DNA from 3 places in the Thermoanaerobacterium xylanolyticum LX-11 genome. Region 2 is predicted to be linked to each of the others. Evidence: riboswitches for the same ligand, from Rfam matches in the RefSeq annotation. Region 2 holds a riboswitch; each other region holds the start of a gene.
The links. Region 2 has a riboswitch for S-adenosylmethionine ahead of THEXY_RS03150 (homocysteine synthase). Riboswitches for the same ligand answer to the same signal wherever they lie in the genome.
Positions count from the first base shown of each region.

Region 1: another riboswitch for S-adenosylmethionine. It lies ahead of metK (methionine adenosyltransferase); the one in region 2 lies ahead of THEXY_RS03150 (homocysteine synthase).
Region 3: another riboswitch for S-adenosylmethionine. It lies ahead of THEXY_RS09365 (methylenetetrahydrofolate reductase); the one in region 2 lies ahead of THEXY_RS03150 (homocysteine synthase).

Region 1 is NC_015555.1:1,963,295-1,974,568, reverse strand. It holds tRNA gene THEXY_RS09675 (tRNA-Pro) at 225-300, shown strand; tRNA gene THEXY_RS09670 (tRNA-Val) at 306-381, shown strand; tRNA gene THEXY_RS09665 (tRNA-Tyr) at 427-512, shown strand; gene THEXY_RS09660 (peroxiredoxin) at 736-1,236, shown strand; gene THEXY_RS09655 (rubrerythrin family protein) at 1,256-1,759, shown strand; SAM riboswitch class I at 1,887-1,988, shown strand; gene metK (methionine adenosyltransferase) at 2,063-3,250, shown strand; gene THEXY_RS09645 (HD-GYP domain-containing protein) at 3,358-3,957, opposite strand; gene THEXY_RS09640 (hypothetical protein) at 4,183-4,755, shown strand; gene recD2 (SF1B family DNA helicase RecD2) at 4,824-7,040, shown strand; gene THEXY_RS09630 (ComFC family protein) at 7,116-7,805, shown strand; gene THEXY_RS09625 (TIGR03826 family flagellar region protein) at 7,814-8,224, shown strand; gene flgM (flagellar biosynthesis anti-sigma factor FlgM) at 8,271-8,549, shown strand; gene THEXY_RS09615 (flagellar protein FlgN) at 8,563-9,042, shown strand; gene flgK (flagellar hook-associated protein FlgK) at 9,077-10,513, shown strand; gene flgL (flagellar hook-associated protein FlgL) at 10,530-11,274, shown strand, end outside.
Region 2 is NC_015555.1:632,483-643,756, reverse strand. It holds gene rapZ (RNase adapter RapZ) at 1-574, opposite strand, end outside; gene THEXY_RS03180 (PHP domain-containing protein) at 580-1,311, opposite strand; gene murB (UDP-N-acetylmuramate dehydrogenase) at 1,319-2,224, opposite strand; gene THEXY_RS13080 (hypothetical protein) at 2,382-2,552, opposite strand; gene THEXY_RS03170 (heavy metal translocating P-type ATPase) at 2,566-4,962, opposite strand; gene THEXY_RS03165 (DF family (seleno)protein) at 4,981-5,295, opposite strand; gene THEXY_RS12310 (DUF1540 domain-containing protein) at 5,471-5,623, shown strand; gene THEXY_RS03160 (hypothetical protein) at 5,809-6,099, shown strand; gene THEXY_RS03155 (Nramp family divalent metal transporter) at 6,150-7,421, opposite strand; gene THEXY_RS03150 (homocysteine synthase) at 7,596-8,888, opposite strand; SAM riboswitch class I at 9,018-9,120, opposite strand; gene polX (DNA polymerase/3'-5' exonuclease PolX) at 9,195-10,901, opposite strand; gene THEXY_RS03140 (MFS transporter) at 11,033-11,274, opposite strand, start outside.
Region 3 is NC_015555.1:1,910,463-1,921,736, forward strand. It holds gene rlmD (23S rRNA (uracil(1939)-C(5))-methyltransferase RlmD) at 1-624, opposite strand, end outside; gene THEXY_RS09345 (spore coat associated protein CotJA) at 769-951, shown strand; gene THEXY_RS09350 (spore coat protein CotJB) at 954-1,214, shown strand; gene THEXY_RS09355 (manganese catalase family protein) at 1,227-1,799, shown strand; gene THEXY_RS09360 (homocysteine S-methyltransferase family protein) at 1,818-4,226, opposite strand; gene THEXY_RS09365 (methylenetetrahydrofolate reductase) at 4,240-5,142, opposite strand; SAM riboswitch class I at 5,197-5,291, opposite strand; gene THEXY_RS09370 (DUF362 domain-containing protein) at 5,441-6,370, shown strand; gene THEXY_RS09375 (sugar phosphate isomerase/epimerase family protein) at 6,396-7,193, opposite strand; gene THEXY_RS09380 (glucose-6-phosphate isomerase) at 7,287-8,642, opposite strand; gene THEXY_RS09385 (HD domain-containing protein) at 8,707-9,204, opposite strand; gene THEXY_RS09390 (nitroreductase family protein) at 9,335-9,832, shown strand; gene pepT (peptidase T) at 9,952-11,178, shown strand; gene THEXY_RS09400 (alpha/beta hydrolase) at 11,205-11,274, opposite strand, start outside.

The DNA.
Region 1 (11,274 bases), 1.2 Mb from region 2:
TACCTTTTGTATATTACAGCCGTGTTACAATTTCATAAAATAAAAATAAAAACTGATATTATTATTGCCTAAATTGCGTATAATGATTATAAAAGATAAATGGAGTATAAGCGAAAGATATCGAAAAAATACCAAATTAACTTATGGAAACCGGCTAAAATGAGGAATAATAAATCTTGTGAAATTGATAGATTTCAACTATAATCAAATATGTCGCAAGACACCGGGGTGTAGCGCAGTTGGTAGCGCACGTGCTTTGGGAGCATGGGGTCGGGGGTTCGAGTCCCTCCACCCCGACCATGATTGGTCGTATAGCTCAGCTGGGAGAGCACCTGCCTTACAAGCAGGGGGTCATAGGTTCGAGCCCTATTGCGACCACCATTTCTATTTGTGAAGATTTTTCTCACATTAAAATAAAATAATCATGGAGGGATACCCAAGTGGCTAAAGGGGGCAGACTGTAAATCTGTTGGCTGGTGCCTTCGATGGTTCGAATCCATCTCCCTCCACCATGGATACAAGGCTAAGTGGCCTTTTTTTATTTTGCCTTTCAATATTTCCTCATCGTAACGATTTTCAAAGACATCGATAAAATATTTTCCAAATCCTATTGACATAAAAAATAATTGATGTATAATAATACTTGTGAAGGGAAAATAGTTATTAATAGAAATAAAATATTAATAGTTTATCCGATGTGATGATTAATTAGAAATAGATGAGAGGTGGGTACATATGTCATTGGTAGGTAAGAAAGCTCCTGAATTTAAGTTAGACAGCACAAAAGGTCAAATATCCTTAAGCGATTATAAAGGTAAATGGGTAGTACTTTTCTTTTATCCACTTGACTTTTCGTCAGTATGTTCAACAGAAATACCTGAGTTTAACAGGATGAAACCTGAATTTGACAAGCTCAATGCTGAGTTATTAGGTATTAACACAGATAGCGTTTACTCGCACAAGGCATGGATAGATAGTCTTGGTGGTGTTGATTTTCCGCTTTTATCTGATTACAACAAAGAAGTCACAAAGCAGTATGGAATACTTATTGAAGATGCTGGTATAGCATTGAGAGCTGCATTCATCATTAATCCTGAGGGAAATGTTGATTACGAAGTTGTACATGAGCCAGTAATCGGCAGAAATGTCGATGAAATATTGAGAGTGCTTAATGCACTTCAAACAGGTCATGCTTGCCCTGTAGGTTGGAAACCAGGGGACAAAGTATTAGATTAAAGAAGGAGGAGATTTTGAAATGAGAGAAATGACGACAAAAAATCTAAGCGATGCATACGCAGGTGAAAGCCAGGCTCACATGAGGTATCAAATTTTTGCTGATGTTGCTGAAAAGGAGGGTAAGCCAAACATAGCAAAGCTTTTTAGAGCTATATCTTACGCCGAATTAGTTCATGCTACAAATCACTACAAGACATTAGGCGAAGTGAAAGACACAGTAGCAAATCTTGACAAGGCAATAGCAGGTGAGACGTTTGAAGTAGAAGAAATGTATCCAGCATATAAAGCTGTAGCAGATCTGCAGGAGGAGAAATCTGCAGATAAAAGCTTCAACTATGCTCTTGAAGCTGAGAAGTTACATGCTAAGATGTATACAGATGCAAAAGCAGCGGCACTTAAAAATGAAGACATAGCTATATCTAAAGTGTATATTTGCCCAGTTTGCGGGTATACGGCAATTGATACAGCTCCAGAAAAATGTCCAGTATGTGGAGCACCAAGAGATAAGTTTGTTGTATTCTAAAAGGCATAAAACCCCTTCATTATCATATATTAACTTTAAAGTGCTTGATTGTCATCAAGCACTTTTTAATTTTTAATTGACTTATTTTTTGTACTGTGATATTATATTTTAAGTTAAATAAGTGAAACTCTTATCAAGAGAGGTGGAGGGAAGAGCCCTATGAAGCCCGGCAACCTGTCTTAAGACAAGGTGCTAATTCTCGCAGAAGTTTGCTTCTGAAAGATGAGGGTGGATGTGCCTCTTCTTTTGGAGAGGTTTTATTTTGTTTTAGGTCTTTTATGTGATTTAAAAAGGAGGATACAGATGAAAAAGTATTTTACTTCAGAATCAGTTACTGAAGGACATCCAGATAAAATTTGCGATCAGATATCTGATGCTATTGTAGATGAGATCCTAAAAAATGATCCTTATGCAAGGGTAGCTTGTGAGACTGCTGTCACGACAGGTATGGTATTGGTAATGGGCGAAATATCCACAAAGTGCTACGTTGACATACCCAAAATTGCAAGAAAGGTTATAGAAGAGATAGGGTATACGCGGGCAAAATACGGTTTTGATGCTGACACATGCTCTGTGCTTACATCAATAGATGAACAGTCTCCAGATATAGCATTGGGAGTTGATAAGGCTCTGGAAGTTAAAAAAGGCATCTCCCACGATGAGCTGGAAGAACAAGGTGCTGGAGACCAAGGTATGATGTTTGGATACGCATGTACAGAGACGCCTGAACTTATGCCTCTTCCAATATCATTAGCCCATAGACTTGCTCGCAGATTAGCAGAGGTAAGGAAAAATGGCACTTTAGATTATCTAAGACCTGATGGCAAGACACAGGTGACGATTGAGTACGTTGATGACGTACCAAAAAGAGTTGATTCAATCGTCGTATCTACACAACACTCGCCAGACGTTGATCATGATAAGATTGAAAATGATGTAAAAGAGTATGTAATAAAACCTATCGTTCCACCAGAGCTTATTGATGAAGATACGAAGATATATGTAAATCCGACAGGAAGATTCGTAGTTGGTGGACCGCAAGGGGACAGTGGCCTTACAGGAAGGAAGATAATAGTCGACACTTATGGTGGATATGCAAGACATGGCGGTGGTGCTTTTTCTGGCAAAGACCCGTCGAAAGTTGACAGATCTGCTGCGTACGCTGCACGGTATGTAGCGAAAAACATTGTAGCTGCTGGACTTGCTGAAAAGTGTGAAGTTCAATTGGCATATGCTATAGGCGTAGCTACACCATTAGAAGTCAATGTAGATACTTTTGGCACTGGAAAGATATCTGATGAAGAGATATCTGAAATAGTCAAAAAGGTATTTGATTTAAGACCTGCTGCTATCATAAGAGATCTTGATTTAAGAAGGCCTATTTATAGACAAGTTGCAGCGTATGGACATTTTGGCCGAACAGATCTTGACCTTACATGGGAGAGAACTGACAGAGCTGAAATATTGAAAAAACTTGCTTTTAATAAATAATAATTTTAAAGCCCGGAGGAAACTCCGGGCTTTGCGGCGTTTATGTATATTTATAGCCGCAGTTTTTATAAAAATTGTACGCTCCGCTACTTTTATTATAGCATAAATTAGATGGCTATTCCATTGCTTTCTCTATTTTTTCCAAAAACTTTTGCATTTGTTTTAATCACGTTTTCTAATGCTGAAACAAGCATCTGATTGTATTTTGCATCGCACTCTCTCAAATCCTGTATCGCTTCAATAGCACTTTTGGCTTTTCTATACTGTCTATCGTTTGTCATTGCGTCGAAAGAATCACACACTGCTACAATCTGTGCACCAAATGGAATGATTTTTAAACCATAAGGATAACCTGTCCCATCAAGCCTTTCATGATGATATAGCACAGTAGACGTCAAGTATGAAAGTGGGGTCAAGGCTTCAAGTATATCGGCGCCGTATATGGGATGCAATTTCATGACGTCGTATTCTAATTCTGTAAGTTTGTCTGGTTTTGCAAGAATATTAATTGGAATCATCACTTTGCCTATATCATGCAGTAATGCACCCTTATATATTGCTATTTTTTCCTTCATGTTAAGTCGCATCATGTTCGCTACATTGTATGACAATTTTGCGACTCTGATGCTGTGCTTGTACGTTTCGTAATGGTAGTTTCTTAGCGAAATCAAAAGATGCGACATCAGTTTTTCTTCATCATAATTCATCTCATTTTTCCCCTTTTTTCGACAATTAATATTATATTATAATTCTTTGGAGTAGTCAATAATTTCATGCATTGTAATAAAATTCAAAAAAAAAAAAAAAAAAAAAAAAAAAAAAAAAAAAAAAAAAATTCAGAAAAATTATTTAAAATTTTATCCATATATTGACTTTAAAGTTGTTATAATATATAATATGTACAAACATTAGTTCGTAAAGGAGTAATGGAGATGAAGAATTTTGATATACCTGATGTGTACATTGCCATATTGCCTTGTTATCTTGATGATTACGGTGATGGAACAGAATTAATAGACTTAAATGGCGATGTATTGCGTATAAAATCCAGTGTCAAAAGTTGTCTAAAGAGGACTTTGAAAAAGTATGCTGTAGATTTAAGTGCCATGAAAGAAAAGTACGCCAAAAGCCTTGGCATAAAAAATAATTTTCCAATTCCTTTAGCTGGCAACTTTACGCTTGTACAGTTAAAATCGAGGATTCCAAAAGTAGCAAAGGATGTATCTTACGGATATGTGTGCTATGAGAAAATAAATGAGATTGAGGAGCATTCTACGTATTGCATTGTAAATGTTGGCAACATCAAGATAAAAGTATATCAAAAGAAATCGACAATTGAAAAACATTTGAGAAATGCTGCAATGATAAAGACTTTTTTTGCAAATTTAAGTCCATTAAATTTTGAAAGCGACAGATCCATGTACAACCTTCCAGCAACTAAAGCAGATATAGCCCTTTTGTACGAAGAAATTGTAAATATAAAGTATAAAATCGAGAAAATATGATATGTGCTTCAAATGTATATGAAAATAATATACAATTAAAGATAGAAAATAAAAAAGTAGGGATAGATATGGTTGAAATAATAGGTACAGTTGAGGAGATAATTTTTAAAAATGAACAAAATGGGTATGCTGTATTAGAACTTAATTCGAAAAATGACACTATCACCGTTGTAGGATATATGCCTTTTGTTGGAATAGGTGAGACGCTTAAAGTTGAAGGTGAATGGATGACGCATCCTGACTATGGGGAACAGGTGAAAGTTTCGAAGTATGAGACGATAGCGCCGTCAACGTTGTATGGGATGGAGAGGTTTTTATCATCTGGACTCATTAGAGGTATAGGTCCTGTCATGGCGAAAAAGATTGTCTCAAAATTCGGCGTCGATTCTCTAAACATTATAGAATCTCATCCAGAAAAATTATTGGATATACCTGGAATAGGCGAAGAAAGAGTAAAGATGATATCAGAATCTTATGAGCAGCAGAAGACATTGAGGGACGTGATGGTTTTTTTACAAGGTTATGGCATTTCTACCACAAATGCAATTAAAATATATAGGCAATACGGCGATGATTCTATAGAACTCATAAAGCAGAATCCGTACAGACTATCGGATGAAATTTTTGGGATTGGCTTTAGGACGGCTGATAAGATAGCTCGAGCAATGGGTGTTGACTTGCATTCCAGCTATAGGATTTCATCTGGCACAAAGTACGTTTTGATACAATATGCATCAAATGGCCATACGTATGTGCCACTTGAACTTTTGCTTAAAGAAGCAGCAAAACTTCTTGAAGTATCAGAAGAAGAAGTTTATGATTCGTTGGTTCTTCTGGCACAAAGCGAAAAAGTGAAGTTTGAGACATTTGAAGATGGCTCTCACGGCGTGTATTATATACCGTATTTTGTAGCTGAAAACAACACCGCAGATAAGATTTTAAACATGACGCTGACAGATGTAAAGCCTGAGGATATTGATATTGAAAGTGAAATATCGAAGATAGAATCAGATATGGGAATTCATCTTGCAGACAATCAGCGTGTTGCAGTTTTAGAATCTGTCAAGAACTCAATTCTCGTCATAACAGGTGGACCTGGGACGGGAAAGACCACCATAATAAATTTCATTATAAAGCTTTTTAAAAAATTTAAAAAATCGGTAGCATTAACTGCACCTACAGGAAGAGCTGCAAAGAGGATGACTGAAGCTACAGGTTTTGAAGCTAAGACGATACATCGCCTTTTAGAGTATTCATACACTGAAGAAGAAGGACGAGGGTTTGGAAAGGATGATAAAAACCCATTGACAGAAGATGTCATAATAGTAGACGAGGCTTCGATGATAGACATATTGCTTATGAATGCTCTTCTTAAAGCTATTCCGTTAAGCTCAAGATTGATACTTGTTGGAGATGTGGATCAGCTTCCGTCTGTTGGAGCTGGCAATGTGCTTAGAGACATCATAGATAGCGGCTTGGTAAAAGTTATAAGGCTTAATAAGATATACAGGCAAGGGAAGGAAAGTTTGATAGTAGTAAATGCCCACAAGATAAACAATGGAGAGTACCCTGTGTTAAATGATAAAGAAAATGACTTTTTCTTTATAAATGCTTCATCACAAGACGAAATTTTAAATATTATATTGGATTTATGTAAAAGGCGGTTGCCTGAAGCGTATGGATTTAACCCTTTTACAGATATTCAAGTTTTAAGCCCCACGAGAAAAGGCTTGATAGGTGTAATAAACATGAACAATGAACTGCAAAGGTGCTTAAATCCTTCGAAAAAGGGATTGGATGAGAGGCAGATGAAAGATTTTACTTTCAGAGTAGGAGACAAGGTGATGCAGATGAAAAACAACTACAAGATGAAGTGGACAAAAGGAGACGAAAAAGGTGAAGGCGTCTTTAATGGTGATATGGGTATCATAGAGTCTATCGATAATGATTCACAGGAGCTTACTGTTTTATTTGATGATGATAAGCGGGTTGTTTACGATTTTGCAGATATAGATGAGTTAAGCCTTTCTTACTGTGTGACTGTCCACAAAAGCCAAGGAAGTGAATTTCCGGCTGTCATCATGCCTATGAGCTTTGGACCGCCTATGCTTCTTACCAGAAACCTTCTGTATACGGCTGTTACGAGGGCTAAAAAGCTTGTGGTAATAGTTGGCCAAGAAAAATACTTAAAAAGTATGATCGACAATAATCTTATATCAAAGAGGTACTCAGGGCTTTTACCTAAACTTATGAAAGTCCTTAAATTCATGGTGGAAGAAAATTGATTAATTTCACGAAAGTTAAATAAATTTTAAAATATGCCGATATAAAAGTTAAATAGATGGACGGAAGGATGCACTATGATTTTTCTTGATTTACTTTTTCCGCCAAAGACAAATTGTTTGCTTTGCGGCAAAGTCATAAAAGAAGGCAAAATATGCTTTGAATGTGAAAATAAATTGCCATTCATTATCGGGAATAGGTGCTCTGTGTGTGGAAAGCCTATTAGAGATGGCGATAGATGCCCTGACTGCATGGAAATAAACCATGTTTTTACTCGCAGCATAAGTCCTTTTGAGTATGACGAAACGATAAAATCATTGATTGCCAGATTCAAGTACTACAAAGAGAGAAGTTTAGCTGAATTTTTTGCAGAATACATGTATAGATGTATTCAAGAAGCTGGTATAAAGTTTGATGTTATAGTACCTGTACCACTTCATAGGACGAAGCTGGATGAGCGGGGATACAACCAATCAGAGCTTTTGGCGAGAGAGCTTTCTTATAGATTCGACGTAATCATGTCAAAGCCTTTGAGACGTATAAAAAACACTAAATCCCAGACCGAACTTAAAAGAGAAGAGCGCATGAAAAACTTAAAAGGTGCTTTTAAGGTAGTTTATGGCGATCTTGTTAAAGACAAGACCATACTTTTGGTGGATGATGTTTTGACAACAGGTTCTACCCTTGATGAATGTGCAAAAGTTTTAAGAGAAAGCGGTGCAAAAGATGTTTTTGCAGCTACAATTGCAACAGGAAGGAATGTGTGAGGTGTGCTATGGATATAAAGAATTGTAAAAGATGTGGAAAGCTTTATAACTATACTGGGTTTGATTTATGTCCAGAATGTTTTAACAAAGATGAAGAAGACTTCATAAAAATCAGAGATTACATTGAGAGAAATCCGCAAGCCACAGTTGTAGAAGTGTCTAAAGCAACAGATGTGGAAGTAAAAAGAATATTGGACTTTTTAAAAGAAGGCAGACTCATATTGGGCTCTAAAAACACCAATATTTCATTGACTTGTGAAAGATGCGGTAAAAAGATATTGTCAGGCAGATACTGTGAATCATGTTCAAGAGAACTTGAAAGGTCTTTAAAAGGTGCATTAAATGCTGATAAAATTGACGAAAGTTTTGAAAAACTTTATTTGAGAGATGAAAAAAAGGACACTAAAAGAAAATATTAAGTGAAATTGAATTTAGCCGATATAATATTGGGAAGGTGGGAATAGAATGAAAATATACAATAATATTAATGTTAACAATATTTACGACATGTATAAGTCTGCAAATGCTAATGCTGTAAATACAAGTAAGACAAACAAAGTTGACAAAGTGGAAATATCAGATAATGCTTCTAAGATCAGCAAAAGCTTTGCGGAATATGATAAGTTGAGGGAGAAAAAGGTGCAGGATATAAAGGCTAAGGTTGATAGTGGCAATTATAACATAAAATCTGATGATATCGCTGAGTCCATGATAAAAGGAGCTATTTTAGATAAAAAAGTTTAAAGGTGGTATGATTATGCCAAATCCGAATATAGATGAGCTTATTGATGTATTGAATGGGGAAATGCTTTTGTACAAAGATTTATACGACATAGCCACTAAAAAGACCGATGTCATAGTGCTGGGAGAGATACAAGAACTTGATAACATGACAAAAGTAGAAGGTGGCATAATAAGTAAGCTAATGATTTTAGAAGATGAAAGAGAAAAATTTTTAAATGATCATTTCGACAGTCAAATGACCATAAGCCAACTTTGCAGAATACTGCCTGAAGATGACGCTAAAAAATTAAAGATAGTTCAAGAGGAATTTAATGATCTTTTAAAAGCACTTAGCAATAGGAATGAGTTGAATAAATCGCTTCTCAAACAGTCCATCGAATTCGTAAACTATTCGATTGGCGTCATATCAAATAATTTATTAGAGGACGATGGTATATACGGCGAAAGTGGCGTATCAAAAAGGATAAATAGAATCATAGATAGAAAGGCGTAAGAAATAATTTTAGCTATGAAAGGAATGAAATGCAGTGTCTACTTTTCAAGGATTGGAGATAGCAAAAACAGGTCTCTTTGCAAGCCAACAGGCACTTAATTTGACTGGACACAATATCTCAAATGCAAACACGCCTGGATATACGAGGCAAGTCATAGACCTGTCTGCAATAGCGCCTCCTACGACTTACGGCATGGCTGACCAATGGGGCAAAGCCATAGGAGGTGGCGTCAATGTTGACGGCTATCGACAGATAAGAGATCAATTTTTAGATCAGCAGTACAGGAGAGAAAATACCACACTCGGTGAATGGGAGACTAAGTCAGATACATTGTCTGCTATAGAAGACATCTTAAACGAGCCATCTGATACGGGAATCACAACCGTTTTAGACAATTTTTTTAATTCACTTCAAGATTTGTCAAAAAACCCGGAAAGCCTTGAAGTGAGGGCTGAAGTTAGAGAAAATGGCATATCACTGACAGATACCATTAATACTATTTATCAGCATCTTGATGATCAAGAAAACCAAATAAATAGCACTATTCAAAGCCGAGTACAGCAAATCAATTCATATGCAGATCAAATATCGAAACTAAACAATGAGATCTACAGATTTGAACTTACAGGGCAGACAGCCAATGACTTAAGAGATCAGAGAAACTTGTTGGTTGACCAGCTTTCTGAGATAGTTAACATAAATACTTATGAAGATTCAAATGGAAATTTTAGGGTAGACATAAGCGGACAAGCTCTTGTGGATGGGAATAATGCCTATACAATGAGCATAGACAATACAGGAACAATAAAGTGGGATCTTGCCGGAACGCCTGTGAATCCGACAGGTGGCATATTAAAGGGACTTTTGGATATGAGAGATGGCGATGGCACAAATGGTGTAAAAGGGATTCCTTACTATGAGCAGCAATTGAATCAATTTGCGTACAACCTTGCGACGGTTTTTAATGCACAGCATGCTGCAGGATATGGGCTTGATGGAAGCACTGGCATCAATTTTTTCAACATAACAGATACGACGTATAATCCAACTGCAGAATATGCTAAAAATATACAAGTTTCATCAGACATACTTGCAGATGATGGACTTCAAAAGATTGCCGCAGCATCATCAGCAAGTTCGCTGCCTGGAGACAATACAAATGTCTTAAATCTTATAGCGCTTAGAGATACGAAGATCAGCGGATTGAACAATGGGACGTTTGATGATTTTATAAGCTCTTTGATTTCCAACCTTGGCGTTGATGCACAGCAGGCAAATCAGATGCAGACAAATCAAAGTACAATGGTAAAACAGGTTGATTACAACAGACAATCTGTGTCTGGTGTTTCTCTGGATGAAGAGATGGCAAATATGCTTAAATACCAAAAGTCTTATGAAGCATCAGCAAGGATGATAACTGTCATGGATGAGCTTTTAGATACGCTTATAAATAAAATGGGAGTAACATAAAAGGCAGGTGTAGACAATGCGGGTAACGAATAACATGCTTGTGATGGATTTTATGAATGACTACAACAAAAATCTTGAAAGGCTTCAAAAAGATCAAAATATGTTGTCAACTGGTGAAAAAGTAAGCAAGCCATCAGACGATCCTGTTGCAGTGGCAAGTATTTTAAGGATAAAGACGGAAATCGCGAGAAACAATGCGTATACCAAGAATACAGACGATGCAAAATCGTGGCTTAGCCTTACTGATACGGCATTAGGGCAAATAGGAGATATGCTGCAAAATGCCAGAGAGTTAGCAGTGCAGGGATCTAATGGCACTCTTACTCAAAGCGACATGCAAAGTATTGCGGCACAAGTGGATCAGCTAAAGCAGCAGATTATACAAGTAGGCAATACCCAGTACAATGGTAGGTACATATTTGCTGGATACAAGACCGATACAAAGCCTTTTAGCGATACAAGCAATGGGTATGCTGGCGATGATGGCGCTATAAAATTTGAGATAGGTGCAGGTGGTAATACAATTCAGGTGAATGTGACAGGCGATAAGGTGTTTGATGTATCTTCTGGCACTTCACAGCTTCTTACTGTGATGGACAATCTATCAAATGCATTGAAATCGGGAGATAACCAAGCTGTCAGCAACATAATAGGAGATATAGATAATCAATTGCAAAATATCCTATCAATCAGGGCTGATGCAGGAGCAAAGGCAAATAGAATTGATTTGACTGCAAACAGGCTAAGTGATGATAACTACA
Region 2 (11,274 bases):
ACGGATTTGGCAAAAACCTCACATCGAATACAAGATCGGCATCAAGGGGTATACCGTATTTAAATCCAAATGACATTACATTTACGATTATACCTTTGAATTTTCTTCCTTCGATGAAAATATTGTACAATTCCTGTTTAAGCTGAGCTGCAGTTAAATTCGTCGTGTCAATGATGCTGTTTGCCATTTTTCTTATTTCCGCAAGTTTTTGCCTCTCATCTTTTATTCCATCTATTATGGAGCCTCCATCTGTAAGAGGATGTCGTCTCCTTGTTTCCTTAAATCTCTTTATCAATGCTTCATCTGAAGCCTCCAAAAAGATTATTTCATAGTCATACTTATTTTTCTTTAGATAGTCTATAGCAGAAAAAATATCTTTAAATAGTTGTCCACCACGTAAATCCATGCCAAGAGCAACTTTATCAATATCTTTAGAGCCATAAAAGAGATCAGCCAACTTCGGTATCAATGCTGGAGGAAAGTTGTCAATGCAAAAGAATCCGATATCCTCCATCGATTTTAATGCTTGGCTTTTCCCTGCACCTGAAAGACCGGTAATTATCACAAATCTCATTTGTATCACTCCTTAGCATTTATTATATCATTTGTTGTAAGTCCCGCTTCTTTCGCAATTTCGATTCCTCTTGCAAAATCGCCAACTCTCGACGGTGTGTGTGCATCGCTGTCAATTACGAATTTTGCACCAACAGATTTTGCTATTTTCACGTATTCTACAGTCATATATCCGTGGCTTGAGTTTATCTCAAGAGCCGTTCCTTTAGCTTTTGCCGCTAAAGCAAGTCTCTTTGTATCTATATCGACTTTTGCTCCAGGATGTGTAATTATATTTATATTGTATTTATTTATGGCTTTTATCATTGCATCTGTATTCTGCTCTCTTACAACAGTTTTTAAAGAACTAAAGTATTTGCTGGCTGCATTTTCCCCAAATAGATGAATAAAGTTATAAAAATCAAATGGCGCAACACCCGTATGATAACCCATAAGCAGTATATCTATATATTTTAAAAGCTCATCATCCACATCGATATCGCCATTTAAGCTTATAAGATTTGCTTCTACTCCCATTAAAACCTTTATATCAGGAAATTTCTCATTCATTCTGTCTATTTCATCTCTGATTTTCCTGTAATTGCGACTCCTTACGCCAAAAAATATATGCCTCGGTCCATGATCAGTAATAGCGATTTCTTTAAGTCCTTTTTTAATTGCAGCTTTTACATTATCTTCAATTGTACCTTTTCCATGGCTAAATACAGTATGTGTGTGATAATCAGCAAAAATTTCCATCCTTAAATTACCTTTCACCAATTATTTTAACTTCCGTCTCCAGATCTACGCCAAATTTGTCTTTGACTGTTTTTTTAATGTATGCAATTAGATTTAAAACGTCATCTGCAGTCGCATTACCTTTATTTATGATAAACCCACAATGTTTTTCAGACACTTGCGCACCACCGATTGTATATCCACTAAGTCCAGCATCTTGAATCAATTTTCCTGCATAAAATCCTTCTGGCCTTTTAAACACGCTTCCAGCACTTGGGTATTCCAGCGGTTGCTTCATTTTTCTCAATCCATTTAATTCGTCCATTTTTGCTTTTATGTCCTTATAATTTCCTTTTTTTAAGTGAATCCACGCTCTTATTGCAATCAAATTATCTAACTGTATTAAACTGCTTCTATACCCAAATCTCATGTTACCATTTTTTACTTCATAAATAGAACCATCTTCATCAATAACTTCTACTTTTTCAACTACGTCTTTTATTTCAGGACCATACGCCCCGGCATTCATTGTGATAGCACCACCTAATGTGCCTGGTATACCGCTGGCAAATTCAAACCCTGTGAGTTCATTGTCAAGAGCTGTATTTGCAATCGACGAAAGCAATGCACCAGCCTCCGATACAATCATCTCACCATCTACAGAAATTTTCCTAATAGCAGTAAGTTTTATCACCACACCCCTTATTCCTTTATCTGAGACTATGATATTTGTTCCGTTACCAAGTATAAAATAAGGTATATTTTCGGCTTTTATTAAGCCCATAACTTTTATCAGTTCATCCACGCTTTGAGGTATAACCAGTACGTCCGCCGGACCACCAATCCTAAAAGATGTATGTCTTGACATAGGTTCATTTATATATATATCTTCATCTGAAACCACTTTCTTTAACATTTCTGCAATCTTTTCCAATATATCAACTCCCTACATGTATTTACAGGAAATTTTCGTTCAGTAATATTTTATCAACTATTCTCATGTTTAATTCCTTTTTGTTTTCCTCTTAGAGTATAGCACTTTTTTAAAGCATAAAAAAGACAAAAAAATAGAAGGCTTTTTAAAACCTTCCTCAAACATTGTAACATACTTTAAATCTTTTACTAATGCAGCCCTCAGAGTCATAAACACTAACAACAGCCGTACACTTTTTGATCTTAATCTCGCAATTGCAATCCCTGCAAAAATATAGGTTATTGCCTATTTTACCCACATTAGTGCTTTTGCAATTTGGGCATTCCATATAACTCACCTCACTAATTAGCTGATCTGAACCTCCTCAGCCTTAAGGCGTTTGACACAACTGATACTGAACTAAATGCCATTGCACCCCCTGCAATAGCTGGATTTAAAAGACCTGCTGCAGCAAATGGAATTCCTATTGTATTGTAGATAAAAGCCCAAAACAGATTCTGATAAATATTTCTCATGGTAGCTCTGCTTAATTTTATCGCTGTCACTAAACTCATTAAACTACCACTTATAAGCGTAATGTCTGACGTCTCAATTGCTACGTCCGTTCCAGTCCCTATAGCAATACCTAAATCTGATTGTGCTAACGCTGGAGCATCATTTATGCCATCTCCAACCATTGCAACTATTTTACCCTGTTTTTGTAACTTTATAACTTCCTCCGCTTTTTTTTCTGGTAAAACTTCTGCTAATACGTGATCAATACCAACTTGTTTTGCAATGGCCTCAGCAGTTCTTTCATTGTCACCGGTTATCATGTATACATCTATGTTTAAAGCTTTTAATTCTTGTATAGCCTTTGCTGAATCTTCCTTAGGTACATCGGCAACCGCTATTACACCTAAAGCCTTACCTTCAGATGATAGAATCATAACAGTTTTGCCTTCATTCTCAAGCTTTTCTAAAGAAAAACTTATGTCAGATGTATCTACGTTCTCTCTATCCATCAACCTTCTATTCCCAATATAATATTCTTTTTCGTTAATTATAGCACAAATACCGTAGCCTGGTATAGTCTCAAATTTGCTCGGATCTGGCAATTTTTCGCAGTTTTCCTTTGATTTATTCACAATTGCTTTGCCAAGCGGATGCTCAGAATTTTTTTCAGCTATTCCAGCAATATACAGCAAATCGTCTTCCTTCAATTGACTAAATGAAATGACATCGGTGACTACAGGTTCTCCTTTTGTAATAGTACCGGTTTTGTCTAATACAATAGCATTAATCTTTTTTGCTTTTTGCAAATATTCGCCACCTTTTATAAGTATGCCATTTTCTGCACCTTTACCTGTACCTACCATGACAGATGTAGGCGTTGCAAGACCTAATGCGCAAGGACATGCAATTACAAGTACAGATACTGCACTTATTACACCTTCGTTAAGATTTCCTAATACAAGGTACCATATCAAAAATGTAACAATTGCTATTCCAATGACTACAGGTACGAAAACTCCTGATACCTTATCAGCGATCTCTTGGATAGGTGCTTTTGAGCCTTGTGCATCCTCAACCATTTTTATTATCTGTGATAGTACCATATCTTTCCCGACCTTCGTCGCTTTAAACTTAAAAGTACCTGTCTTATTTATTGTCGCACCTATTACTTCGTCATTGACATTTTTATCAACAGGAATGGATTCTCCAGTTATCATGGATTCATCTATAGTAGAACTTCCATCTACAATTATACCATCTACAGGTATTTTTTCACCTGGCCTTACTACAACTATATCTCCTACCTTTACTTCTTCAATAGGTATGTCTATTTCTTCTCCATTTCTTATGACCCTTGCAGTTTTCGCCTGAAGCCCCATAAGTTTTTTTATTGCTTCAGATGTTTTGCCTTTTGCTATAGCTTCAAGCATTTTTCCTAATGTAATAAGAGTAATTACAACGGCCGACGCTTCAAAATACAAATAATTGTGTACTTCTGACATAGGCTTAGTAAAAACATTGTACAAACTATAAAAATATGCAGCAGATGTACCGAGAGCAACTAATGTATCCATGTTGGCTGACATGTTTTTTAAATTATGCCAAGCACCTTTGTAGTATCTATATCCAATAATAAATTGAACTGGTGTGGCTAAAAGTATTTGAAACCACGGCGCTTCTAAAATTCCTGTAGGTAATTTAAAAACTTTTAATACCATAGCAAGAAGAAGCGGAAAAGTCAAAATCGAAGATACAATCACCAAAGCTTTTGTTTTTTTTATCTCGGCTTCTCTCTCATTTTTTTCATAGTCTAATGCATTATCTTTTTTTTCTTTCGCATCATAGCCGATGTCTCTTATGGCTTTTGCCATCTGTTCTACACTTATAGCATCTGAATTATATTCCACAGATGCCTCCTCTGTGGCAAAATTAACGCTTGCTTTATATACACCAGGCAATTTATTCAAAGTCTTTTCTATTTTAGTAGCACATGAAGCACATGACATGCCAATCAATACAAGATCTGCTTTATCCCTTACTACACCATATCCTAAATCTTCAATTTTTTTCGTCATATCATCTATGTCAACTTTTTCTGGATCGTACACAACTGTGGCTTTCTCAACCGCTAAGTTAACATTAGCTTCATCAATTCCTTCTAAATTTTTAAGACCCTTTTCTATGCGAGCGGCACAAGACGCACAAGTCATGCCGGTAATTTTTAAAGTAGCTTTTTCAGGCATATAAATCATCTCCTCAAATTATATTGCTAATGCCTCACCAATAGCTTTTAAAATCATTTCTTTAGGTGGCACACCGGAATTACGTCCATTCACTTTATAAACTCTGCATCCATAAAGAGGTTCATCATTTCTTCTCTCTTTTTCTATGTCTTCTCCATTGATATGAATTGACGGTGAACCTAAAAATTTATATCTATATGCATCTTCTTCAGACTCTATCTTTACTATTTCTATATCATCTTTAATATTTTTTTCTAATAAAACCTCTTTTAACAATTTTAAAGCTGGCTCTGAATTAGGACATCCTTCGAAGTATAAAAAACGAATTTGCATTAAAAACACTCTCCTATTTAACCGTTTTATACCCCTTAAGGGTATTGTAATTTTATTATATAATTCCGATATGTTTATGTCAATATTATTTTGACGTCTTTTCATAAGCTTATGTATAACTACATCCTTTATGCAAATAATAATTCTTGATTAAAATCAATTGGAGGTGTTCTTTATGAATGCAGAAAGCGTAGTAAAATGCGGTGTTAACACATGCGCATATTGGAAAGATATGAGATGCCATGCACAATCAATCGAAGTGAATCCAAAGACCCCGACAGCAAAAACCAGCGCAGAAACTGAATGTACAACATTCAGGTCAAGATAAAGATATTTTAAAAGAGCTGAATAGTTATTTATTTCAGCTCTTTTTTACGAACTAAATATATTTTATGGAAAGCCTTATGGAGTCTTCAGGCGGTAAAAGGCGGAGAAAGTGCTTTGGTCTTCATAAGATCTTTATAATTGCATTGTATAATAAAATCACAATAAAAAAACTAGGGGGAATTTTAAATGAGAAAGAAAGTTATAGCTATATTCGCAGGCACGCTAATAATAGGTGCTATAGCATTTACGCAAATACCTGCATTAAGAGCAAAGGCCGATACAATTAATAACGGCTATGGGTTTAACATGATGGGTTCAAATTTCAACTATAGTGCCATGTACAACTACATGAAAGGACTTACAGCGAAAGATGTGCAAAATATGATGGGTGGAAATATAGATGAAAAAGATGCGCAAAATATGTTAAATGCATGCACAAATGCGCTAAAGAACGAAATCAACGAACAGCAAAAGTAATTTAGGAGCCTTTGGCTCCTTTTTTTACGTAGTTTAATTCGTATCTGAAATCATATCTGAAACAACGTGAGAATTCCCAAAGAACATACAAGTAAATATATTATCGCAAGTACGATTTTTTCCCAATTTTTTAATTTATATTTTTCAGGTAATGCCTTCCATCCAAGCGCTATCAAAAATCCGAGGACAATTGGCAAAAGCAATGAATTCATTATTTCAACTGAAATTGTCAATGTTACAAGGGGTACTCCTGATAAGACGATAATGGCGGAAACAATAATACCTGCAGCATATAATCCATAAAATATCGGAGCTTCTTTCCATGATGAATTAAGGCTTCGCTTAAAATCCATAACTTCACCTAACGACCATGAAGTTGCCAATGAAACAACAACAGCTGCTATCAAAGAAGCACCGATAATACCTGCTGAAAATAAGATTTTGCCACCAACCTGACCTACAAATGGTATAAGTGAATCAGCAATCTGCTGAATATTCGTAAGTGAAACATTTGGATTTATCCGTCCAATAGTGGCAGCCGTTAATACAAGTACAACCGCCATGATTATCTGAGTTACAACTGAACCGACAGCAGTATCAATGCGGCTAAACCTTATCGATTTTTCTGTTAATTTTTTGTCTATCACAGCGCCTTGTTGGTAAAATATCATCCAAGGCATTATTACGGCTCCAACATTGGCTGCTATAAGAAGCCTATAAGATTCATCGTAGAAAGGCTTCTGTCCGATAATCCCATTTATTATTGACGAAGTATCGGGATGTGCTAGTATAACCGCTGGTATAAAGCTTAGTTCAAATAATCCGATAAATATAGCTATGCGTTCAACAATAGTATAACGTCCAAAGCCTGTTATTAATATTAAGGAGATTGATGCAAGTGATATGCTTATCCACTTTGGTATGCCAAACAATAAGCCAACACTGGCAATACCAGAAAATTCTGTGACTAAAGCACCTATAGCAGAAACCACAAGTGTTAAAACTGAAAACCATGCCCAACCTGCACCAAACTTTTCCTTGATCAATTCGCCATGCCCTTTACCAGTCGTTATTCCAATACGTGTTGTAAGCTCCTGCACAAAATATAAAATTGGAATAAGCAAAAATTGCAGCCACAACAAGCTATAACCCCATCTAGCACCCGACTGTGCCGATGTTATAATAGATCCTGCATCAGTATCTGCTAACATAACAGTAAGCCCTGGGCCTATTGTTGCAAGTAGTAATAGAATAGTAGATTTATTCTTTTTTGATCCTTCAAATTCATGAGATAGTGTATGTTCGTTTTCGTTCAAAGGCATTTAAGCACCCCTTCTGCATAAATTTTTCTTAACCTCAGTAAACCATAAGAAAAGCAAATTCAATTTTTACAATTCTTTGATTCTGAAATTCATTCTCAATTAGATTATACAATATATTTCACCGTACTGCAATATCAAAAGCTCTCTTCTATTCTGAAGAGAGCTCTATAATATTTATTCTGCTGCTTTTTTAAGTGCTTGATCAAGGTCATACAATATGTCGTCGATGTCTTCTATGCCTATTGAAAGTCTTATTTGGTCAGGGGTTACACCTGCTAATGATAATTCTTCTTCGCTTAATTGCGAATGTGTCGTGCTTGCTGGATGAATTACCAAAGACTTTGCGTCACCAACATTGGCCAGCAATGAGAATAATTCAAGGCTGTTTATGAATTTGATTCCAGCATTTATTCCACCTTTTATTCCAAATGTCAATATCGCTCCTGCACCCTTCGGCAGGTATTTCTTTGCAAGCTCATGGTATTTGTTTTCTTTAAGTCCAGGATAGTTTACCCACGTCACATTGGGATTGCTTGCTAAGAATTCTGCTACTTTTTGTGCATTTTCCACATGTCTTTGGACTCTTAATGACAAAGTCTCTAATCCTTGTAAAAATAAAAATGCATTGAATGGACTTAAAGATGCACCAGTATCTCTTAAAAGCTGTACTCTCAGTTTTGTGATATATGCGGCAGGTCCAAATGATTCAACATATTTGATTCCATGATAGCTGGGATCTGGCTCTACAAATTCAGGGAATCTTCCGCTTCCTGCCCAATCAAATTTTCCTGAATCTACTATTACTCCGCCTATTGATGTTCCGTGGCCTCCTATAAATTTTGTCGCTGAATGTACTACTATATCTGCCCCGTATTCAAACGGACGGAAGAGATATGGCGTTGCAAATGTGTTGTCTACAATTAGCGGTATTTTATTCTCATGGGCTATTTTTGCTATAACCTCAAAATCAGGTATATTTATCCCGGGATTTCCTATCGTCTCTATATACAATGCCTTTGTTTTGTCTGTTATTGCTTTTCTGAAATTTTCTGGATCATCTGGATCTACAAATGTCGTTTTAATGCCAAGTTTAGGCAACGTTAAAGCGAAAAGATTGTATGTTCCTCCGTATAATGTGCTGGCAGATACTATTTCATCACCTGCACTTGCTATATTTAAAATCGAGTATGTTATAGCAGCAGAGCCAGAAGCTGTCGCAACAGCACCAACACCACCTTCTAAGGCTGCTATTCTCTTTTCAAATACATCATTGGTGGGATTCATAATTCTTGTATAAATATTACCTGGTTCTTTAAGGCTAAATAAAGAAGCGGCATGTTCAGTATCTTTAAATATATATGACGATGTTTGATAAATTGGCACTGCCACTGCACCTGTAGTTGGATCTGGTTCTTGCCCCGCATGCACCTGCAATGTGTCAAATTTTAATTTTCTTTCTTCACTCATCTAAATCTCTCCTCTATATAATTTTAATTTAAATAAACAAATTAAATTGATTCTTATAATGCACCTCTTTTCATTTTGGTATATTAAAAGCCCTCTTCGATGTAGAAGAGGGCTAAGTTTGCGCCGCTCCTCTCATCTCTCAGGTTTCCCTGCAGGATTTGGCACCAGACGCATTATATATGCCGGTTGCCGGGTTTCATCGGGCCAGTCCCTCCACCACTCTTGATAAGAGGTTTCATATTCAATTTGTATTTTAAACTATATTAACACTTTAAATCATTAATGTCAATAGGTTTTCTTGGAATTTTATTTTAAAACCTTCTTTAATTCGTCATATTCATACGTATTTATCACATCTTTCGCTTCAAGCCAACCTTTACGTGCAATGCCGATGCCATATTTCATATCATCAAGTCCTTCTATCCTATGTGCATCTGGGCAAATTGCAAATTTTACACCTTTTTCTTTTGCATATTTTATATATCTCCAATCCAAATCAAGCCTGTATGGACTTGCATTTATTTCAATTATTTTCCCGTATTCAGCAACACTATCTATAATTTTATACACGTCAATGTCATAACCGTCTCTTGCAAGGAGAAGTCTCCCTGTTAGATGTCCAATGATTTTTGTGTATTTATTTTTTATAGCTTTTATTATTCTCTCTGTCATGTCGTCTTTAGTCATTTTAAAGTTAGAATGAACAGATGCGATGACAAAGTCAAGTCTTCTCAATATATCTTCGTCATAATCAAGTGAACCATCTTTTAATATATCAGATTCTATGCCTTTTAATATTTTTATATCACTATACTTGTTATTCAATTCATCAATTTCATCCAATTGCCTTAAAACATCTTCTTCTTTAAGTCCATTTGCATAAAATGCAGATTTACTGTGATCTGTAATACCAATAATTTTATAACCGCAATCTCGTGCAGCATTCACCATTTCAGAAATTGTATTTGCACCATCGCTGTATATCGTATGTACATGAAAAACCCCTTTGATGTCTTTTTCATCTATTAATATGGGAAGTAATCCTTTTTCTGCTGCTTCAATTTCACCCATATTCTCTCGAAGTTCCGGTGGAATATATTGAAGAGCTAAACTTTTAAATATGTCGTCTTCATCATAGCATTTAACAAGCAAATCATCTTTAAATAGTCCATATTCATTCATTTTTATTCCCATTTGCTTTGCCCTATGCCTCATAGCTGTATTGTGCTCTTTGCTACCGGTAAAATGGTGCAATGCATATGGAAATTCCTCATCTTTAACAACCCTTAAGTCTACATTTATGCCAGATTTCAATATTACGCTAGTCTTGGTTTCTCCCTTGGCAACAATATCCCTTATACCTTCATATTTTGTAAATACGTCCATTAGCTTCTCAGGATTGTCACACGTAGCAAGAATATCTATGTCTTTCACCGTTTCTTTTCTTCGCCTTAAACTTCCCGCAATCTCGCATCTTATTGTCAATCCACTATCAACAAGATATTGTTTTAATGATGTGGCCTCTAAATATGCATCCATAAATAGATGCTTACCACTAAACTGTTTTATAAATTGTATACCTTCAAGGATTTTTTTCTGTGTTTTTTCACCAAATCCAGGTAATTCAACAAGTCTATTTTCAATACAGGCATATTCCAATTCACCAACCGTCTTTATATCCAATTTGTCATACAATGTTTTTATCTTTTTAGGTCCAAGACCTGGTATTTTCAACATCTCAATTAAGCCTTCAGGTATCGATGCTTTAAGATTTTCATAGTATTCAAGTCTGCCTGTAGTAATAAGCTCTGTAAGCTTTTTATTAAGCGCATCACCTATACCCTTCACATCTTTTAATCTATCTTCTTTTATTAATTTCTCAATATCGTCGTCAAGAACTTCTATTGTACGGGCAGCATTATAATACGCTCTCGACTTAAAAGGATTTTCACCTTTTAATTCTAATAAAAGCCCTATTTCATTAAGTATATCGGTAACAGTTTTCTTATCCATACTCATCACATCTCTTTAATTTAATCTAAATAATTGCCGATATATTCTTAATATATTATATCATTTTTACTGTAAAACAAAAATAATAAAGTATGGTTCATGTGTAAACCATACTTTGATTTATAGTTTATTTACTTTTCTATTCTAAATATAGTTATAAAAATTACAGCTAATATTGAGCATCCAGCGCCAAAATAAAATGGAGCGGAAGGTGCAACTTTATCCCACAGATACCCAGCAATAAAACTGGCAGGCAGTGCAAGGATACCAATAGAAGCATTGTACAATCCAAAAGCTGTTCCTCTATTATTTTCATCTACAAGATGCGCAACAAGAGACTTTGCTACACCTTCAGTCGTAGAATAATAAATAC
Region 3 (11,274 bases), 1.3 Mb from region 2:
AATTTCACCTGTATTTGCCGCTTTTCTAATGACTAAGTTTCTCATGTAGCCTTCGTGTGTCTTTATATTATAGTGTGGCAAGCTGTGCTGTTTTGCATAATCCAAAACATTTTTTAAACATGCGATAAAATCGCTGTCAACAATCCTGCAGTCCTCCGTCGTTATAATGTCATAATACCGCCCTTTTATGTGAAGTCCTAATTGCATTATACCATTATCATCTATTCCAAATGTGTACTCCATCTTGTTTCTATACGAAAAAACATCAGGACTTCCTACAATCCCTAAAAACTCAAAACCTTTTATTCCTGCTTCATCAAGAAGGCTTTTTACATAATCTTCTTTTAATTTTAATTGATCTTTATAATTTATATTTAAATATGCACAGCCGCCACATTTACCAAAATGATTACATACATTATCATGTTCCAAAGGTGATCTCTCGATTATATCTACAACATCTGCCTCAATTCCCTTACCTATTATTCTTTTTATTTTTGCCTTTACCTTTTGTCCTTTAATGGCACCTCTCACTTTAATAATACTGTCATCTAAATATGATAACCCGTAACCTTCTAAATTCATATCATCTATATTAATTATTATTTCTTCGTTTTTCTTCATATCGCATTACCCCTAACCTATTTATATACAATATATATACCATACAAAGTAAAATACGTCAAAACAACCTGCATCCGCATTTTATCACACAAATATATATTTATGAATATTATATATTGAAAACATTAAATGGAGGTTTTATATATGTATGAGTATAATGGATTTTATATACAAAGTTATGATACAGGACAAAAAGGCTTAGCCGAAGCCTATATACCAATACAAAGGTATGTATCATCGTATCCTCCTGAACAAGGTTTAAGGCGTGGAACGATTTTCCCAGAATTAGATAAGCCTTACAATGAGGAAAAATCAAGGGGGTACTGACAATGGACGCAAATCAAGTGGCTCTCATTAAAAAAATAATGGAATTGGATTTTGCTTGTATTGACTTAAATCTCTACCTTGACACACATCCTGATGACCAAAAAGCATTAAGAGATTACAACTACTATAGCCAACAGTCAAGATCTCTAAAGACGCAATATGAGCAGCTTTACGGTCCATTGATGTCTTTTGGCGAAGTACCTTCGCAATGCAACAGATTTAGGTGGGTAGATGACCCATGGCCATGGGAAAACCAATATTAAAGAGGTGATACTATGTGGGTGTATGAAAAGAAGTTAGAATATCCTGCAAATGTATGTAAGCCAGACATTAAGATGGCCAAATTTTTAATTGCACAGTATGGTGGACCAGATGGCGAATTAGCTGCAGCGTTGAGATACCAGACTCAAAGATACACAATGCCTACAGGGCAAGCAAAGGGAACATTGACAGATATATCCACAGAGGAATTCGGTCACTTAGAAATAATCGCTACATTGGTCTTTAAACTGTTAAAAGGCGTACCAGTAGAAGAGCTTAGAAGAGAAGGCCTCGGAGAACAGTACACAGAACACGATAGAGCTCTTTTTTATAGCGATACGACAGGAATGCTTTGGACAGCAGCGTACATTCAAGCAAAGGGTGATGTAATCGCAGATCTTCATGAAGACATGGCAGCAGAAGAAAAGGCAAGAGCAACGTATGAACACCTTATAAATCTTACAGATGACCCTTGTGTAAAAGATACATTAAGATTTTTAAGAGAAAGAGAAATTGTACACTTCCAGAGATTTGGAGAGACTTTGGATCTGGTGCAAGAACACTTAAGAAGCAAAAAGATATTTTAAAAGCCGGGATACCCGGCTTTAATTTATTTCACTAAACACCTTATCTGCTATCCTTACAGCTTCTTGTGCGTTTGAGCCATAGTAATCAGCTCCAATTTTCATCGCATAATCCTTTGTAAGTACGGCACCGCCTACCATGATTTTTATATCATATTTTTCTCTTAATATTTTAATGGTCTTTTCCATATTATTTAGCGTAGTTGTCATCAGGGCGCTAAGCCCTATCAGTTTCGCATTTGTCCTCTTAACTTCATCTGCAATTTTAGACGGTTTGACATCCTTTCCAAGATCTATAACTTCATAGCCATAATTTTCAAGCAACACTTTTACTATATTTTTACCTATATCGTGTATATCGCCTTCAACTGTTGCCAGTATTATTTTACCCTTTGAGCCCATCCCTTTAGGCATTTTTTCCTTTAAAACCTTAAAAGCACTTTCAACAACTTCAGCAGAATTTAAAAGCTGTGGAAGAAAATATATCCCTTTGTCATACTTATCTCCTACATCTTTAAGTGCAGGTATTATCGTATTGTCTACTATGCTTAATGGTTCTACGCCTTCATTAAGTATTTCCAACACTAATCTATCTATATCAGCCTTTTTGCCTTCTAATATATCTCTGTAAAGCACCTCTCTTGCATTACTATCTGTTTTTTTCTCTACAGATAATACTGATGTCTTATTTATCCCATCATCTTTCTTATATGTATTTATGTATCTTTCGCATCTTTTATCCCTTGATGATAAGACCATCGAAGCATTCAATATATCCATTGTTATCTTATCATTTGGATTGACTATAACAGCATCTAAACCGTATGATATCGCCATCGCAAGAAATGCAGTATTTATAAGTTGCCGCTCAGGCAATCCATAAGATACATTGCTAAGTCCTATGACCGTACTTACTCCAAGCTTAGACTTAACAAGTTTGATGGCTTTTAATGTTTCAATTGCTGCTGTCTGCTCAGATGACACTGTAAGAGCAATACAATCAATTATTATATCCTCCTTTGGTATTCCATACTCTAAAGCAGCTTTTACAATCTTCTCAGCGTTTCTAAGTCTTTCATCTGCATCTTTAGGAAGACCATCATCACTTATTGTAAGTCCTATAACACTTGTACCGTATTTTTTGACAATAGGCAACACTTCTTGTAAACTTTTCTCTTTTGCACTGACAGAATTTATAATAGGCTTACCTCTGACTATCCTAACTGCTTTTTCAATCGCCCTTACATTGCTACTGTCTATCTGCAATGGTACGTTGACGATGTTCTGTACCTGTGAAACGATTCTAGGCATCAATTCCTCTTCGTTTATACCAGGCACACCGATATTCACGTCAAGTACGCTTGCCCCAAGCTTTTCCTGCGATACAGCTTCGTCGTAGATCAGATTAAAATTTCCTTCTTTGATAGCTGCACTTAATTTCTTCTTTCCTGTAGGATTTATCCTTTCGCCGATTACACACACAGGATAATCGCTACCTATGAAAACAGTCTTTGTATTTGATGAAACTGCTGTGTATTCTTTCACGGCAGTTTTTTTCTCTGTGTCATGTATCTCAGCTTTCAAAAGCTTAATAAATTCTGGAGTTGTCCCACAACAACCACCAACAATAGATGCTCCACATTCTAAAAGCTTTTTTGTCTCGACGGCAAATTTCTCTTTCGTAATGTCGTAAAGAGTCAATCCATCCTCTAAATGAGGCATTCCTGCATTTGGCTGCGCCAAAATTGGTATCCTTGAAACTTCAGCCATCTTCTTCACTATGTCTGCCATCATGTCAGGTCCCGTAGAGCAATTGACACCTATGGCATCAAGGCCAAGCCCTTGAAGACTTACTACTGCTGTAACAGGGTCTGTCCCCATAAGCGTCCTTCCATCTTCTTGAAACGTCATGGTACAAATTACCTTTAAATTAGCATTTTCCTTTACAGCGAGAATAGCCGCCTTCGCTTCTAATATATCTGACATAGTCTCAATAAGCGCCAAATCGGCACCGGCTTTTTCCCCTTCTACAGCAACCTCTGCAAAAGCATTATAAGCCTCGTCAAATGTCAGCTTGCCAAAAGGCTCCATCAGTTCGCCAATAGGTCCCATAGAAAGAGCAACAGCTTTATCACCAGCAGCTTTTCTGGCTATCTGCACTGCACTTTTGACTATTTCAGGCAATTTATCCGAAAGATTGTAGGATCTTAATTTTATCCTATTAGCGCCAAATGTATTTGTCTCAATAACATCTGCCCCTGCATCTATATACGACTTGTGGATTTCGTACACAATATCTGGATGTAAAAGATTGTAATATTCTGGGCATTCTCCTGTTTTAAGTCCTTTTTTCTGAAGCATAGTGCCCATTGCTCCGTCAAAGACGATTATGCTATTCTTTAAATTCTTAAAAATATCCAATTGCAACATCTCCTTATGATGACTACAATACTTCTTCTATATCATTTTGTCTCATGTTCTTTACGCCATTTACAATGTCAACAACTATATCTGTCTTGCCAAGTGGCATAATATGAACACCACCTACTTTATCTTTTATCTTGTTTATAAATTCTATTGCAATTTTTATCCCTTCACCTTTTTCACCGTCTTTTAACCTGTCTATTATTTTTTCAGGTATCTCGATGCCAGGCACCTTTTCGTTCAAGTTTAAAGCCATCTTATAGCTTTTAAGGGGTAGTACCCCTACTAAAACTGGAATATCAAATTGCTTTACAGCATCAAGAAATCCGTATAAAATCTCCTCATCGTAAACAGGCTGAGTCTGTATGAAAGATGCTCCACTTTCTATTTTCGTCTTTAATTTTTCTATTGATTCAGGTCTTAAATCATTTGGATTTGCTGTTGTTCCTATGCAGAAATTTGTAGATGATTCTAATTTATTTCCACTGTAATCAAATCCATCATTTAGCGACTTTGCTATCTTCACAAGACCTACAGAATCTACGTCGTACACGCCTGTTGCCTGTGGCACATCACCTCGCTTTGGATCGTCTCCTGTAAGGGCAAGGATATTTCTAACTCCAAGAGCATATGCACCCAAAAGCTCTGCTTGAAGACCAATAAGATTTCTGTCCCTACATGTTAAGTGAAATATGGTTTCTATGTTTAGATGATTTTGCAAAAGATGCGCCAATGCAATAGGGCTCATTCTCATATTTGCCATAGGACAATCAGTTATATTTAAAGCATCTGCTATTCCATATAATTTTTTCGCTTCTTCAATAGAATTTGAAATATCAGCTCCTTTTGGCGTCGATATCTCCACAGTTATGACAAATTGCTTATTTTTAAGCTTTTGACACAAATTTTCAGAATTTTGCAAAACGGCCCCTCCTTAAAATAAAAAAACTCTTCGCCAAAAGAAGAGATATTTTTGCTCCCATCTTTCAGCGATATGCTGCTGGAATTGGCACCGTGATATCCGGTTGCCGAGCTTCATAGGGCCAGTCCCTCCGCTACTCTTGATAAGAGTTTACTATATTAATTTATTAAATTATATGATACCGTCCTCTGGTACAATTGTCAATGAAATATTTGTTGAAATGTTAAAATTACTTAGGCTTTTTGCTTAGATATTTTAATTTTTGATAAAATGCAAATCATATATATGAGGTGATTTTATGAGGTACAGAAAAATTGTAGAACCAGTAGTAGCAATAGCATCTGGCCCTGATGAGATACAAAACTTAAATACCGCTTTAAACTTATTACCTTTGCAAAATCTAATCGAAGCAGGCAATACCGTTGTAATAACGCCGAATTTCGTTAAAAGCAAGCCTCCTCAAAGCGGTACGATAGTAGGACCAGATACGTTGAGAGCCCTTATAAGATACGTAAAATCCAAAAATCCTGGCAGGATTGTTATTGCCGCTGGCTCTGGTGGAGATCCTACACCTAAAGTTTTATCTGACAATGGATTTGATAAAGTCATTTCAGAAGAAGGCATCGAATTTGTAGATTTAAATTATGGCCCTTACGTAGAATTGCTGCTGGACGACTGTCTTTTAAAATCCACAAAAGTAAATGAACTTTATGAAAAAATGGATGTACTAATTTCATTCACTCAAATGAAAATGCACGAAGAAGCTACAGTATCGCTTGGAATCAAAAACATAGCTTTAAGCTGGCCTCCCGCAGAAATACATGGATTTCCCAAAAAAAATTTAGGCATACACGATGACCTTCACAATTTCATAAGGGCCATGGTTGAAAAAATATCTATAGATCTTACAATATTAAGCGGTCAAGAAGCGATGATAGGCACAGGGCCATCAGAAGGAAAGCCTATCAATGCAAACATGATAATAGCAGGAACAGATCCTGTAGCAACAGATACAGTAGGTGCCAGAATGTTCGGACTTATGCCTCAAGGCGTCAACTACTTGTTTCAATGTGCTAAAAGAGGTGTAGGTACGGGTGAGCTTAAAAACGTCACTATTAAAGGCATACCATTACAACAAGCCGAACTGAATTTCTCTACGCTGGCATATGGCTATGGCATCGCCCTAGATTCAAGCGGAATAAAGCAAATGGTACCCGGTAAAGCTTAAAGGATAAGGGTTTACTCCCTTATCTTTATCTTTCAAAGATGCTTTTTAGGTATTCAATGCCTTCTTTTAAATCATCAATATCTTTATAGTTGTTTCTGTAGATTTCCATTATAATAGATCCAGTGTAATCCAATTTTTTTAACTCTCTATTAAGCTTTGCAAAATCAAATGTTCCTCTGCCTGGAAGGTACAGATTGCCCCAATCATCGTAATCGCATAAATGAACATTGATAAGTTTATCACCCATTGATTTTAAGTATTCAAATGGGTCTTCCTTGCTTTTCATCGCCTGCTTTATATCTAAGGTGAAATAAACATTTCTGCTTTTCACAGACTGTTTTATTGATGTAGCAAATTCCGGATACGAAAACCAGCACCAATAGACATTTTCCCAAGAAAATTTAATCCCATATTCTCCTGATGTATCAGCTATATAATCCACATATTTCGCAATCTTGTCAAAATCAATATTAGGCGTCGTGTCCTTTTTAACGGCAGGTCCGTGAAAAACGTAAATCTTTGCCTTAAGTATCTTTGCTGCTTTCAAGACTTTAATGAGCATCTTTGAGGCATCGTTCCTTTGCCTTTCAGTTGCTGAAAAAAGCTGCGGTTCAAATTGAGTTCCTATCGCATGTACTGAATTAACTTCAATGCCGTATCTATCTAAATCATCCCTCATAGCTTTGCAATAATCTTCATCATATTCGCTGTAAGATTCCAAAAAAACTTCCACATTTTTTATGCCTATTTCAGCTATTATCGGTATTGTCTTCTCAGTAAGAAATTCAGGATAAAAACAAGCCGTAGATATGCCTACTTCCATTTCATCACCATCCAAAAACAATTCTCACATATTATATTATACACAAAACCTTTCTGACAAAAAAAGATATGCCAATCGGCATATCTTTCATAACTATCTTTTTAGTCTTTTTTCCAATTCCTCTTTTTCTTTTTCATAACCAGGTTTGCCTAAAAGTGCAAACATGTTTTTCTTGTACGCTTCAACACCTGGTTGATCAAACGGATTGACGCCATTTAAATACCCGCTTATTCCACAAGCCATCTCAAAGAAGTATACAAGGTATCCAAAATTGTAAGCTGATATCTCAGGCACATTCACAATTAGGTTAGGCACTCCGCCGTCATTGTGAGCAAGCACTGTCCCTTCGAAAGCTTTCTTGTTTACGAAATCAACTGTCTTACCCGTCAAGAAATTAAGCCCGTCTACATTATCCTTGTCTTCATTTATCGTTATTTCTTTAAGTGGCTTTTCAACATTTATGACAGTCTCAAATATTATCCTGCTACCATCTTGAATAAATTGTCCCATTGAGTGTAAATCTGTTGAAAAATCCACTGATGCCGGATAAATACCTTTATGATCTTTTCCTTCACTTTCACCAAAAAGCTGTTTCCACCACTCTGAAAAATAGTGAAGTCTTGGCTCATAGTTGACTAAAATTTCAACAGATTTACCTTTTCTGTAAAGAGCATTTCTTACAATAGCATACTGCATACTTAAATTTTCTTTGATATACGGCTTTTTGAAGACTATAGATGCATCGTACGCACCTTTCATCATTTCATCGATATCTATACCTGAAGCCGCTATAGGAAGCAGACCTACAGCCGTTAAAACCGAGTATCTTCCACCTACATCATCAGGAATCACAAATGTCTCATATCCTTCTTCATCAGCCAGTTTTTTAAGGGCACCTTTCGCTCTATCCGTCGTAACATATATCCTTGACTTTGCTTCTTCTTTTCCGTATTTTTTCTCCAGGAAATCTCTGAAAACTCTAAAAGCTATAGCTGGTTCTGTAGTAGTGCCAGATTTCGATATTACATTTATAGAAACATCTTTTCCTTCTAATATTTCTAATAAATCTTGAAGATATGTAGAGCTTATGCTGTTTCCTGCAAAGTATATCTCTGGCGCTTTTCTAACAGATTGCGGTAAAACATTGTAAAATGAGTGTGTAAGCATCTCAATCGCTGCTCTTGCACCTAAATATGAACCACCAATACCGATAACCACAAGTACATCTGAATCTGATTTTATCTTCTCTGCAGCTTTTTTAATGCGAGCAAATTCTTCCTTGTCATAATCTTTAGGCAAATCAACCCATCCAAGGAAATCGCTTCCCTGGGCTGTCTTATTAAGCACCATATCTAATGATAGAAGCGCTTGCTTCTCAAGATATGATATTTCGTGCTCATTGACAAAATTTAGCGCATTTGAATAATCAAAGTTCAATACATTTGTCATATGTAAACCTCCAATCTTTTTTTACATCTCATATTTTATACCATATGATACATATTATCAAGCTTTAGCTGAGAAACATATCGTTTGCAATCATCTTGCCTGTATGTGTCTTGAAATTTTTCTCAATAATATTTGCCACATTTTCTTTATCCTCGTACAATTCGTCTTCTTCGATGTTGACTAAAAGATCTGATTCCCATATTATCTGAAAATCAATCCCATCATTTTTAGACGCCGTATGGTGTCCACCTATAATGTATGCAACTCTATCTATAATATCCTCATCTTCATTATTTTTTAGCATTATCTCTCTTGCAATCGGCGGTCCTTCTATTTCCTGATATTTGCCGGATGAACTACCGTACTTTTCCTCAGCCTTTTTGATACCAATATCGTGCAAAATTGCGCTTATGTATATAACCTTTTTCGTTTTTTCATCTGCAATATGCTCACCATAAGCAATTCTATCAGCATAATTAAGCACTTTCAATGCGTGATTTATTCTTTTTAAATCTGAACCATAGTATTCTTTAAGCTCAACAATGTATTTAAGCCTTGACATAATCTCATCTCCCCCCTTATCTTTTCTTTAATTATTATTTTTGCATAATGATAGTTTACCGTCAATAAACATTTCGTTAAATTTTGAAATTAATTTTATAGTGGTTATAATATAGATGGAGGTGTTTTAAATGGATGCAATAGAAGTATTAAAACAAAGAAGATCTGTTAGAACTTTTGAAGATAAACCGATACCAAAAAATATTTTAGAGGACATCATCGACTGCGGAAGATTAGCTCCATCAGGAAACAACGCTCAACCATGGCATTTTGTGGTTGTCACTGATAAAGAGACTCTAAAGTTTATATCAGAGAAGGCTACATACGGCAAATTTATAAAAGATGCGGCAGCATGCGTCGTAGTATATTGCGAGAAAGACAATAGACATCATCTGGAAGACGGATCGGCGGCAACAGAAAACATCATGTTAGCAGCAAAGGCACACGGCATTTCTTCATGCTGGGTCGCTGGATATGACCGCAGTTATGAAAATGACATTAATGAGCGTCTAAACGTTCCTTCTAATCTAAGGATGATTTCCATCATTCCATTAGGATACAGTCAAGACAATCCAGCCCCAAGAAACAAAAAATCATTGCAAGACGTAATCCATTGGGAGAAGTTTTGATATCTAACTTCTGTATAATTTTATTAAGCCTGGTAATAGCCCAGGCTTTAATTCTTTTAAAATTTTTTTATAAGTGATAAAATTAAATTATAGAATATTTTGTGAAAGAAGGGGTAATATTGGAAACTGCAGTTAAACGATTTTTAAGGTACGTAAAATATGAAACGACATCAGATGAAAACTCTTCGAAATGTCCCAGCACAGAAGGGCAGATGGCTTTTGCAAAAGTTTTATCTGACGAATTGAAATCCATAGGACTTGAAGACGTATCTGTTGATGAAAATGGCTATGTAATGGGCACCATATTATCAAACGTTGACGAAGAAGTACCCGTAGTAGGATTTATAGCCCACATGGATACAAGCCCTGATATGTCAGGAAAAAATGTAAATCCTCAGATTATAGAAAACTATGATGGAAATGATATAGTCCTAAACAGAGATCTTAATGTAGTCTTGTCGCCAAATGATTTCCCTGAATTAAAGCAGTACGTAGGAAAATCATTGATTACAACAGATGGAACGACTCTATTAGGTGCCGATGACAAAGCAGGCGTTGCAGCAATCATCACAGCTTGTGAATATCTTATTTCACACCCTGAAATAAAGCATGGCACGATAAAAATATGCTTTACACCAGATGAGGAAATTGGAAGAGGTGCTGATAAATTTGATGTAGAAAAATTTGGAGCAGACTTTGCGTATACCATCGATGGTGAAAGCATTGGACAGCTAGAGTACGAGAATTTTAATGCAGCTTCAGCCAAAATAACCATACACGGCAGAAACGTCCATCCAGGTATGGCAAAAGGCAAAATGAAAAATTCAGTGTTGATTGGAGTAGAACTTGCTTCCATGCTTCCACTTGAAGAAACACCTGAGAATACAGAGGGATATGAAGGCTTCTATCATCTGACCAATTTTGACGGAAATGTAGAAGAAACCCACATGCAATACATAATAAGGGATTTTGACAAAGAAAACTTTGAAAACCGAAAAAATTACTTGATAAATTTAATTAGCAACTTAAATGAAAAATACGGTGAAAACACTGTTGAAATAGACTTAAAAGACCAATATTACAACATGAGAGAAATAATAGAAAAGGATATGAGGATAATCGATATTGCAGTAAAAGCCATGGAACTAGCTGATGTCAAACCTAATGTTTCCCCAATAAGAGGAGGAACAGATGGTGCAAGGCTTTCATACATGGGCCTCCCTACTCCCAATATTTTCACCGGCGGTCACAATTTCCACGGCAGATACGAATACATACCTACTTTTGCTATCGAAAAGGCTGTGGAGGTAATATTGAATATTGTAAAACTTGTAGCAGAAGGATAATTTTAAAGGGCCAATAACTGGCCCTTTTACCTTAATTTCTCTTTCAAAAAAGTTACAGACTCATCTATGGCTCTTTTTTCCCAATCAAGCCTATTA